Bremerella alba: one gene and its partner. The protein of the gene in region 2 interacts with the protein of the main gene of each other region in a pairwise test. Links are inferred from orthologs where the notes say so. Each region holds a gene or a part of one and is shown on either strand. Other genes may lie near its edges.

What was found.
Region 1: the proteins of HOV93_RS03175 (region 2) and gyrA interact in binary tests that used the Escherichia coli proteins (3 or more experiments, as listed by UniProt). The link is inferred for Bremerella alba from one-to-one orthologs.

Annotation. Positions count from the first base shown.
Region 1 is NZ_JABRWO010000001.1:584,339-588,317, forward strand. What follows is about bases 1-3,313. They hold gyrA (DNA gyrase subunit A), read right to left. Parts: upstream 2,952-3,313; coding sequence 201-2,951; downstream 1-200. Other genes in these bases: gmd (GDP-mannose 4,6-dehydratase), read right to left, coding at 1-194. In the rest of the region: HOV93_RS02295 (hypothetical protein), read right to left, coding at 3,366-3,979. UniProt on the Escherichia coli protein: A type II topoisomerase that negatively supercoils closed circular double-stranded (ds) DNA in an ATP-dependent manner to maintain chromosomes in an underwound state.
Region 2 is NZ_JABRWO010000001.1:793,486-801,357, forward strand. Bases 2,706-5,869 are described here. They hold HOV93_RS03175 (DNA gyrase subunit B), read right to left. Parts: upstream 5,491-5,869; coding sequence 2,920-5,490; downstream 2,706-2,919. Other genes in these bases: HOV93_RS03170 (PAS domain-containing hybrid sensor histidine kinase/response regulator), read left to right, coding at 2,706-2,852; HOV93_RS03180 (DUF721 domain-containing protein), read right to left, coding at 5,671-5,869. Outside these bases: HOV93_RS03165 (hypothetical protein), read left to right, coding at 1-225; more of HOV93_RS03170, read left to right, coding at 462-2,705; more of HOV93_RS03180, read right to left, coding at 5,870-5,985; dnaN (DNA polymerase III subunit beta), read right to left, coding at 6,107-7,222; HOV93_RS03190 (DnaA/Hda family protein), read right to left, coding at 7,653-7,872. UniProt on the Escherichia coli protein: DNA gyrase negatively supercoils closed circular double-stranded DNA in an ATP-dependent manner to maintain chromosomes in an underwound state.

The DNA of each region.
Region 1 (3,979 bases), 210 kb from region 2 along the record:
CGATTGAGTGCCATCTGGTCGAGCAAATCCCCTTGATGCAGTGTGATCTTCTCGGTCAGATCCGCAATCCGCTCAAAGGGAAGCGTGCTACCACGTCGCACCATCCCATGGACCTGGTACCCCTTGGCCAGCAGAAACTTTGCCAAGTACGCGCCATCTTGCCCGGTGATTCCGGTAATTAGTGCCACTCGCATGCTGGACTACTCCTCGCCCGAATCTTCGCTACCAGATTCCTCGTCGCCCGATTCTTCTTCAGCGGCTTCAGCGGGCTGGTCGACTGCTTGGGGTGCTGACTCGGGAGCCGGCGAATCGGGTGATTCTGTCTCCACGACTTCATCGTCGTCGGCGTCTTCCTTCGGAACACGAACGACGGCGGCCAGACTATCCCCTTCGATCATCGACATGATACGAACACCTTGCGTGTTACGACCGACCATGCTGATCTCGCCAGCAGCAATCCGCTGGATTTTCCCTCGGGCGGTCATCATCAAGATTTCGTCCGAGTCGTCGACGCGAGCCACCGCGACCACCTTGCCGTTGCGGTCCGTCGTTTTAATGTCTCGCAGGCCTTTGCCGCCGCGCTTTTGCGTGCGGTATCGAGCGCTGCCGGAAGTCGACTCTTCTTCGGCTGCACCGTTCTCGGCAGCATCGTTATCCGTACCGCTATCTTCAGAGCTACCGTCGTCCGCTCCGTCATCTTCCTGAATCGCCAAGCCGGGGCCGAAATTGGTACGTTTGCCGTAACCGTTCTCGCACACTGTTAGAAGCTGAGCGTCCGGATCGGCGACGACCATACCCACCAGGTTGTCGCCCTTGGTGAGGTTGATCCCCTTCACGCCGCTCGAGTTGCGGCCCATCGCTCGGGCATCGCTCTCACGGAAGCGGATAGCCATGCCTTTTTCGGTCGAAAGGACCAGCTCGTCACCCGGCTTGGTGATGGCAACATCGATCAATTCGTCGTCTTCCTTAAGCTTGATCGCGATGATGCCGTTCTTCTTGGGGCGACTATATGCTTCGAGCAAGGTCTTCTTAACCAGGCCTTTGCGAGTGGCCATCACCAGGCAATGATCAGGCATATTGAAATCACGCACAGCGCGACAATCGGCGATGTGTTCGCCTTCTTCTAGTTGCAGCAGGTTCACCACGGCCCGGCCGCGACTTTCGCGGCTGAGATTCGGCAGGTCATACACCTTTTGCCACAGAACCTTCCCCTTGGTCGTGAAGAAGAGCACGTAGGCGTGGGTCGAGGCGACAAACAAGTGGCGAATTGGATCTTCCTCTTCGCTTTTGGCACCTTTAATGCCTTTGCCGCCGCGGCGCTGGGCTTTGTAGATGCTGGCCGGGGTTCGCTTGATGTACCCCTTGGTGCTGATCGAGACCACCATCGTTTCTTCTTCGATGAGGTCTTCGAGATCGATGTTGCCGATCTCTTCGTGCGAGATCTCGGTGCGACGAACGTCACCAAAGCGACGGTCGATCTCTTCCATCTGCTCGCGGATGATCGCCAGGATGTTGGCTTCGTCCGACAAGATGTGCAGGTACTCGGCGATTTCCTCGAGAAGCTTGGCGTGCTCGCCAGCCAGTTTCTCCTGCTCTAAGTTCACCAACTGACCGAGCGTCATCCGCAAGATCGCATCGGTCTGAACCGAAGTCAGGAAGTAGACATCCGATTCACCACGTTCCATTTGGAACTGCGAGAACCCTGTTTCGCCTAAGGCCCGGGCCATCATCGAAGCAGGACATTCGACGCCCATCAAACGCTGCTTGGCTTCAGCCTGAGTCTTCGACGCGCGAATGATGCGGATGATTTCGTCGATGTCAGCCAGCGCCAGAAGCAGACCTTCGATGGTGTGCTTTCGCTGTCGTGCCTTGGCCAGCAGGAACTGCGTGCGACGGCGAATGACGATCACGCGGTGCCGGATGAATTCCTCCAGCATTTCCTTGATCGACATCGTCCGCGGCTTGCCGTCGACCAGCGCCAGCAAGATGATCGAGAACGAATCTTGGATCGGCGAGAACTGGTATAGCTGATTCAGCACGATGTCGGGATCGGCGTCACGCTTCAGCTCGATGACAATCCGCACCGGTTCTTGCAGGTCGGAAAGGTTGCTGACCGAGCGAATCCCCTGAATGCGTCCTTCGTTGACCAGCGCGGCGATCTTTTCTTCCACGCGGTCGCGAGTCTGCTGGTAAGGGATGTCGTGAATGATGATCTTCGCGCCGCTCTTGGCTTCTTCGATTGTCGTGTGCGAGCGAACGACGATCGTGCTGCGGCCAGTCTTGTAACCTTGGCGGATCGCTGCCCGGCCACAGATGATGCCGCCGGTTGGGAAGTCAGGCCCCTGGACGATATTAAGAATCTCGTCCAGAGACGTATCAGGCTCGTCAATCAAACGAATGACAGACTGGCAGATCTCGCGCAGGTTATTGGGCGGAATGGAGGTCGCCATACCAACCGCAATACCATTGGCCCCGTTGACCAGCAAGTTAGGGAACTTGCTCGGCAAAACGGTCGGCTCGGTGCGAGCTTCATCGTAGGTCGGAACATAGTCGACCGTATCAAGCTTCAAGTCTTCCAGCAGAAGCTGGGCGAAGCCCGACATGCGAGCTTCCGTATATCGCATAGCAGCCGGAGGCAAACCGGCAATCGAGCCGAAGTTCCCCTGCTTGTCGACCAGCACGTAACGCATGTTCCAGTCTTGGGCCATACGGACGAGCGTCGGATAGATGACCGACTCACCATGCGGGTGATAGTTACCCGAGGTGTCGCCGCTGATCTTAGCGCATTTAACCCGCGATGACCCCGGAGTGAGGTTCAGGTCGTTCATCGCCACCAAAATCCGCCGTTGCGAAGGCTTCAGCCCGTCGCGAACATCGGGCAAGGCACGGCTGACGATCACGCTCATGGCGTAAGTCAGGTAGCTCTCCTTGAGCTCGTCCTCAATCGACATTGTGAACAGTTTGGTGGGGTCTTCCGGCGACCCGCCATCACTACCATTACCGTTGGGGTTATTACCGTCCGTTGCCAAGTGAGCGTCCTTTCGGAGGTTATCCTGCGCGGCGGGAAAACAGGCCCGGCGCGGCCGTCAATCTGCGAGGTTGCGAGGGTGCTGAAAAGTAGCCAAAACACCGAGAAAAACCACGTTCCCCCAGCCGTTTCAAGCCTTTCAAAAAGCACACCGTAATGTACCAAATCTGATGGCTTGGAACTACTAGGGGGAAGCCAATTAGCAGAAGTGCTAAGTGGTTGCGAGATAGTGGCTTACGAGGCGGCCATTTTGGACGGAGCGACCGTGGCGAAGAAGAGCCGAAAAGCGACGCGAATTGCCCCCTCGCCAGCGCGAAATCCGCTCGTTCCTTTGAATTTAGTTCAAGTCGGAACAGGCTGGCACTCGGCCCCTTGGGGAATCCTTGGCCGTTTGTTCCACCAGCTCGATCCACGCTTGAAGCGATGCTTTTTCTTCAGGTGTTATCGCATCAAGCAGCTCCCTTTTCAGGGCGATCTCCAGACGCCCTGGCTGGAAATGTGTCAGACCTATTCCGGACAGAACGAGTTGCTTGGAAGGGCGAAGACTGCGTTTCATATGTTCGATGTAGATTGGAGTGACCTCAAAAGATGGGTCCACTTGCTTCAACCAATATGCTCCGCGGATCACCGATGTCGTTTCGTCATACCGTATTATCTTCAAGAGATGGGGCCGAATCACTTCTGGATCCGCTTTTACCATTTGCAAGAGTTCAACCACCCCGCCAGGTATGTCGCGTTGTTTCAAGAGAAGCAAAAGTGCCGGAACAATCTGCGGTGCTAATTGCTCGGGGTTTGGTTCAGAACGCAGCAACTGTCTTAGGTCGTGCATTGCATAAATCGCCACCGCACTTCGTGGGTCACGTACCTTCTCAAGCAGTACGGGAATCGCTTGCTCTTTCAGCGGCGATTGAAAGAGCGGAGATACTCCTGTGGCATGCACAGGGACACCAC
Region 2 (7,872 bases):
CAACGTGTGGTCCTTCCGCCGGCCACGCCTTCGCCGACCCCGGCGGTTCAAAACAGCGTGGTGGAGAAGCCGCCAACCATTATCGAACGTCGCATCATAAGTCCTTCGGAACCGCCACCGGCTCCGAACAAGGAAAATGAAGCTGCTGCTGATAGCCAGGCCACCAAGGACGAAACGAACTCGTCCCCCAGCGACGAAGACCCAACGGGTCAACCGATGCTGTAAAGATCAGGCTCAACTTGATGATCCCAAAAAGGCCCGTCGCAAGACTGGGCCTTTTTTTGTGCACTAGCCGCAAATCCGATCTTTCGAGATCCATTCCGCGAGTAACGACTGTTTTAAGTTACCTAGCGTACGTAGAATGAGAGCTCACTCCTGCCTCATCTATCTCGGGGAAAACATGAGCAGGAGACGCTTCTTTCCCGCGACGACCGTTCGTCGTTCCACTTTGATGGTCAGGCATGAACTTCTTCTTGAATCTGTTGGACACGTCCGACTTTCCTAAGCGTTGGCATTGTGGAGACTGGTCCGCCGGTCACGGTTGGTTGCATATCCTCTCGGATGTTGGCATTTGGGGGGCCTACTTTGCTATTCCCGCAATACTCGCTTACTTTCTGTTTCAGCGGAAAGACCTACCGTTTCGACGCGTGTTCATCCTGTTTGTGGCGTTCATCCTACTGTGCGGCCTGACGCATCTGATGGAGGCGATCATTTTCTGGTGGCCCGCCTATCGACTGGCTGGTCTTCTAAAATTGGCGACCGCGATCGTTTCCTGGGCAACGTTAGTGGCGCTTGTTTACAACATTCCTAAGGTCTTACGACTACGAAGCTCGAAAGAGCTAGAAAAAGAAATTGAAGCTCGCAAGGAAGCCGAACAAGCGCTGCTCCTCTCGAATGAAGTGTTAGAACAACGCGTTCACCAACGTGTCGAGCAACTCAACAAAGCGAATGCGGAACTGAAAGAGCGCGAAGCACGTTGGCGAAGATTCGTCGGCTCGAATATCGTCGGCGTCGGTGTGGCAAATGCCGAAGGAAAATGGCTGGAGGTCAACGGAGAACTGCTACGCATGCTCCGCTGCTCGGAAGAAGACTGGCAAAGGGAAGGCATGCGTTGGTACGACATGACCCCGCCAGAGTATTTGCCGCGGGACATCGAAGGAATCGAAACCGCGGACAAACATGGGGCATGTCTCCCCTACGACAAAGAGTATATCGCCAAAGATGGGACTCGCGTGCCGATTACGCTGGGGTATACGCCGGTTGAAGATCGCCCCGGGCAATACATTTGCTTCGTACTCGACCAGTCGCGCCTCCGCGAAATGGAACAAGCGCTCAAACAAAGCCAGGCCGAGTTCTTCCAACTCGCCGATGCCATTCCGCAGATGGCCTGGATGACCCGCGCCGACGGTTACGTCGATTGGTTCAATCATCGTTGGTACGAATACACCGGCCTCTCGCAGGAAGATTGCCTCGGTTGGAGTTGGACCCAGTGTATTCAATCGGAAAAATTACCGCAGGTAAAAGCAGCCTGGGACAAGAGCATCGAGACAGGCCAGCAAGTCGACATTGTCGCTCCGATTCGCGGTGCTGACGGTGTGGTCCGACCTTTCCTAACCCGTGCCCTTCCCTTGAAAGATGCGGACGGTGAAATCGTGCGTTGGTTTGGCACCAACACCGATATCAGCGAGCAGCAGTTAATTCAGGAAGAACTACGAACCGTCGCCGCTCAGCTTTCCGACGCCGATCGCAGGAAGGACGAGTTTCTGGCGACCCTGGCTCATGAACTCCGCAATCCGCTTGCACCCATCCGCATGGGCTTAGAGCTGATGAAAATGGCCAGCGACGATCGAGAGCTATTGAATGAAACCCGCGAGACGATGGAGCGACAGACCAAGCAGCTGATCTCGCTCGTCGACGACCTGTTGGATGTTTCTCGAGTAACGCGCGGCAGGCTTAATCTACGCAAAGCCGACATCAAGATATCCGACATCCTCGAGAGCGCGGTGGAAACCTCTCAACCGCTGATCGATGACTCGAAACATAGGCTGGAGGTAATCAATAACAACGACATCACGATCCACGTCGATCCTAATCGACTCGCTCAGGTCGTATCGAATCTCTTGAACAATGCTGCTAAATACACACCTGACGGAGGTAAGATCACCCTTTCGGTCGAGCAAGCGGATCCCCATCACGTAGCCATCGAGGTCCGGGATACGGGAATTGGGATACCGGCCGACATGGTAGAGAGCATCTTCATGATGTTCACTCAGGTCGATCGTTCCATAGAACGTCGCTACTCAGGCTTAGGGATCGGCCTTACCCTGGTCAAATCCCTGGTAGAAATGCACGGAGGAACCGTCTCGGTAACCAGCGAGGGAAAAGGAAAGGGGAGCCAGTTCACGGTTATCCTACCCATACGAGAAGAAGACCAGCCGACGCAACAAATCGAGCTACCGATCGAAGGTCTTTCGCCGGCAAAAGTAAAGTCTCGTGTGTTAGTGGTCGACGACAATAAAGCCGCCGCCGATATGCTCAGCAAAGTGGTTAAGATGCTGGGCAACACCGTCGAAACCGCCGAAGACGGGCAGCAAGCAATCGAAATGGCCCAGGAGTTTCAGCCAGAGATCATCCTGATGGATCTCGGCATGCCCAAAATGAATGGCTATGAAGCGGCACGGTATATCCGCCAACAAGACTGGGGCAAGAACATCCTCCTGATTGCCCTGACAGGCTGGGGACAACAGGAAGATCGCGAGCGCACCAAAGATGCCGGCTTCGATCATCACCTGGTCAAACCAGCCGATCCTGCGGAACTGCAGCGGATGATTAATCAGTATCGCAGCGAATAAAAAAAGGAGTCGACTAGGTCGACTCCTATGAATCTCATTCGAGAAAGTGGCAACAAAGCGTTCCGCACTAAACGTCCAAGTTTCGCACATCCAAAGCATGCTTCTCGATGAACTCGCGGCGAGGTTCGACCTTGTCGCCCATCAAGATGCGGAACATATCGTCGGCGGCGGTCGCGTCGCTCATGGTGACCTGCATCAAGGTTCGGTTTTGTGGGTCGAGGGTCGTTTCGCGAAGTTCTTCCGCGTTCATTTCGCCCAGACCTTTAAAGCGAGTTACCTGCATGCCGCGTTCACCGGCCGATCGGACGGCGGCTAGAAGACCTCGCAGGTCTTCCAGGCCCGTTTCTGTTTCACCGCGACGCAGCTTATAGCGCGACTCGGTACTGCCGGTGCGTTCTTGCGGGATGAGGGCCTGGATATCGAAGCCCAGTTCGGCGATCTCTCCCAGCTTGATGTTGATCGTCCGCACTTCATGCAGTTCGGCGATGTGGGGTGCTTCGATCTCGGGTTCTTCTTCCTTCGGCTGACCGTTGGTATCTGGTTCTGCGCTGAGCACTTCCCCGTCGACCACTTCGCCTTCGTCAGGAATCTTCGTGTCCGGTTCGACATCAAGACCGCGCTCGTTCAGGAAAGCATCAAGGTCTTTCTTCGACGAGAACCAATGTTCTTCACGACCCATCACCAAGTGGAAGACCGGCAACTTCTGGCTGACCGGGTCTTGACGCACCGCGTGAATCTTGAGGCCGATGCCGCGTCGTTCCAACGCAACGATCGCTTCTTCCAGCGGAGCAAGTGAGCGGCAAAGCTTTTCCATCTTTTCGCCTTCGATGACGTCGCCGTTATCGTCCACGAAAGCACAGTCGGCCAGACCATTGTCCAGCAGCTGGTTCTTCATTTCCTCTTCGGTCTGGACGTACCAAATGTTCTTCTTATGCACCACGCGGAACAGCGGCGGCTGGGCGACATAGACGTGCCCGCCGGCGACCAGTTCGTTCATCTGGCGATAGAAGAACGACAACAACAGCGTGCGAATATGCGAGCCGTCGACGTCGGCATCGGTCATGATCACCACTTTGTTGTACCGACGCTTGTTGATGTCCTGGTCGATCCCAATGCCCACGCCGATGGCTTGGATCATGCTGCGGACTTCTTCGTTGGCCAGCACTTTATCTTCGCGGGCCTTGTAGGTGTTGATGATCTTACCTCGCAGCGGCAAGATGGCCTGAAAGTCTCGCAGGCGTCCCCCTTCGGCCGAACCACCGGCCGAGTCACCTTCCACCAGGTACAGTTCGCATCGCTCCATCTCTTTGCTGATGCAATCGCGAAGCTTGCCTGGCAGACCGCCACCGCTGAGGGCGTCCTTTCGGTTTCGCAGCAGATCGCGTGCTTTACGAGCCGCTTCGCGTGCTTGCCCGGCCAGAAGCGCCTTGCGAACGATGATCTTGGCAACCTTCGGATTCTCTTCCAGGTACTTCGCGAAGAACTCGCCGAATCCAGAGTTGATATAGCTTTCGACTTCGCTGTTGCCCAGTTTGGTTTTAGTTTGTCCTTCAAACTGCGGCTCTGGCACGCGAGTATTGATGATCCCTGTCAAACCTTCCCGGAAGTCATCGCCGGACAAGGCCAGGTCCTTGATCATGTTCTCCTTCTTCGCGTAGTTGTTCAGCGTCCGCGTCAGGGCCGTCTTGAAACCCGACACATGCGTACCCCCTTCGTGCGTGTTGATGTTATTCACGTACGAATGGAGATTCTCGGTGTACTCTTCGCTGTACTGCAAAGCGATTTCGTAGCCGACCCCTGAGGTCACTCCGTTCAGGTAAATCACATCAGGATGCAGCGCGTTGGTCGACCGGTTGAGATGCGCGATGTATTCGATGATGCCTTGCTCGTAGAGGAACTCGTCTTTTTCCTGCGTGCGTTCATCGATGAAGATGATTTTGACGCCCTTGTTCAGGAAGGCCAGTTCCTGCAGGCGTTTGGCCAACATATCGTGATTGAACTTGCTGACATTAAAGATCTGGCTGTCAGGCTTGAACGTCGTTTTAGTGCCGCGTTTCTTAGTCGGCTGGCCTTTTTGAACGGGCCCCTGAGGCACGCCACGCTCGTATTCCTGCTGCCAGACGAAGCCATCGCGGTAGACTTCCACTTCGCACCACTCGGACAGGAAGTTCACCACCGTCACGCCCACGCCGTGCAAACCACCCGAGGTTTGGTAGGCACCCTTGCTGAACTTGCCGCCGAACTTCAGCACCGTCATCACCCCTTCCAGGGTCGAGACGTCGCGGCCGACTTGTTCGGAAAGCTGCGGGTGACGGTCGACCGGAATGCCGCGACCGTCATCTTCTGCCGTGACCGAGTTATCGTTGTGAATCGTCACGATCACGCTGGTAGCGAATTCGGCCATCGCTTCGTCGATCGAGTTATCGACCACTTCGTACACCAGGTGATGGAAACCACGCGTCGAGCGGTCGCCGATGTACATACTCGGGCGTTCACGAACGTGTTCCAAGTCGGAAAGGTGCTCGAGATCGCTCGCGCCGTATTCCGATTTGGCCTTGGCCTGTTCGGCCTGCTTTGCGGCTTCCTTGTTTTCGATGTCCCCAGGCGGCTGATCTTGAGGTTCGTTCGATTCGGTCATATTGGCTTTTCGTTTCTCTTTCCTGTCCCCTCTCTCCTGAAGGGAGAGGGTTAGGGTGAGGGGTTAACTGTATCGGTTAACTAGGTGAATTGTTATTGGTTAACTTGTGTTAGGCGGGGAGTTGTTCGCAAAGTCGTTCCTCTTTCCTCTCCCCCAAGGGGCGAGGGGACAGGAGCGGAACTAATCAATCCGCCCTACTTTAATTTTCAAATCGGTAATGCCGTGATCGGGCAGTTGTTCCTGCAAGGACTTGAGGATCTTTGGCTTCTGGAAACTAATCATCTGGCTGATTGTCGAGTTGGCGACCATCACCAACAGGGTGCCACGCTGCACATTGCCGGCCACGCTATGCTCGGCCAGTCGCTGGCCAGCAGCCACGTCCCAGGCCTTTTGCGTGGCATCGGCCGTCTGAACCTGGGCGTAACCCTTCTGGACCATCAACTGGGCCAAGGTTCCTTTGATCGATTGCAATTTGCCGGGCTGGCGTTGGCTCATGATTGGGTCATTCCGTTTGTCTCACTGTAGGCTGCTCTACCAGTCACCCCTTTGGGACTGATGAGGTACGTCGAGCGAACCCTAAATTCCTGCTAACCAGAACTCATTAATCGTTAAAGCATTACCGATCGCGTGCCAACGGCATGACGACGTAGTCGTAGTTGTCGTCTGTACTGAACAGGGCAGCACTTTCGGCGTTCTGGATGTTGAGGGTGAAGTTGTTTTCGCCACCCAGCACTTTATAGAAGTCTTGCACGAAGCGGTGGTCCATCGTGATCTCGACATTCTCGCCGTCGTAAGGGATCGGAATCTCGACGCGAGAATCTCCCACCTCGGCCGTGTTGCTAGAAAGGATCATCGAGCCGTGACCGAACGTGAAGTCGATCCCACGGCTCTCGTCGGACGTCACAATAGCTGCCTGGCGAAGCGCGGCGAACGCTGGGCCAACCGACATCTCGATTAGGGCCGCTTCGCGCTTCTCGGGAAGCACATCGCGCCACTTGGGGAAACGTCCTTCCACCAGGCGGGCATAAATCGTGGCTGGGCCAACTTTGACGAGCACGTCGTTGGTGCGGCTTGCAATCTGCACCGTAGCGTCCAAGTCGGTCAGACTGCGCTCGATCAACTGCATGGCCCGCGAAGGGATGATTGTCATCGCATCGCTATTACCATGACCATCAACCTGCGTGGCAGGGCCTTCCATCTTGGCCAGGCGGCGGCCATCGGTTGCTACCGCGGTGATGCTCTTTTCGCCTAGTTCCAGCAAGATACCACCCAGGGCGTAACGGCCGCTTTCGGTATCGGTGGCAAAGAGGGTCCGGCGAATCAGTTCTTTGAGAACCCGAGCCGATACTTCATGGTATTTACCCTCGGCGAACGTTTGCACGGTGGGAAACTCGTCGGGGTCTTCGCTCGACAGGGTGAACTTGCTGTGCTGGGCTTGCACGACAGTTCGTGATTCTTCCCGCTGCACGCTGAGTCGCTCATCGCGAACCTCCTTCAAGATAGAACCAAACCGAGCCACTGGCAAAACGATGCTGCCGGGTTGCTCGACTTCGATGCCTTCGACCTCGATACGCACCCCGATCTCCATGTCGGTGGCCATCAAAATGGTGGCCTTCTCGGTGGCATCGAGTTTAACGCTTTGCAGAATTGGCTTAGGACTGCGGCTAGGTGCCACCATGGCCGCCGTCTGGAATGCTGTTTGAAACTTCTCGCGATCGAACGTGATTTTCATGGAGTTCGTTAATCCAACAAATGTCTTCTTAGTAGTATTTCGAAAGAGTAGTAGTAGTAAGGCGACCCTTCGAGCTGTCGATAAGTAACGTCCTAGGTGCGTTTCGCTCGGGCATCTTCGGGGTAAACGAAGTCGACAGCTGTGTGAAAAACCTGGCGCTAGGCCGTTGTTTTCCTGTCAGTTGGCCGTCGACAAGTTCGCTAGCGGCGTCGGTCGTTTCTTCAGGCATTGAAAAGCGACTTGCTGTCGACATTCGTGCACATGAAACCAACACCTTTTCCACTACTTCTCCTGCAGGGTCCGCTGGGCGGACGCGATAATACGAATTACGTAATGCTTAAATCTTCGTTTATTCTTCGAGTCGACGCGATCGGTTGATAACAACTCGAACCGAGCGATGTTGTCTCGATTTCAACTCCCGCTTCGAAATTCACCCCGCACTGCGCTGCAAGATGCTCTCTCGCAGTTCGTGCACGGCTTCTCTCAGAGCGATATCCTTCTTGAGTTTGGCTTCCATACTGCTCACCGCATGCATCACGGTGGTATGGTCGCGGCCGCCGAAATGTTTTCCGACTGCCTTTAAGCTTTCTTCGGTGAGCTGCCGAGCCAGCAGCATGGCGACGCTGCGGGCTTGGACAATACTTTGCCGC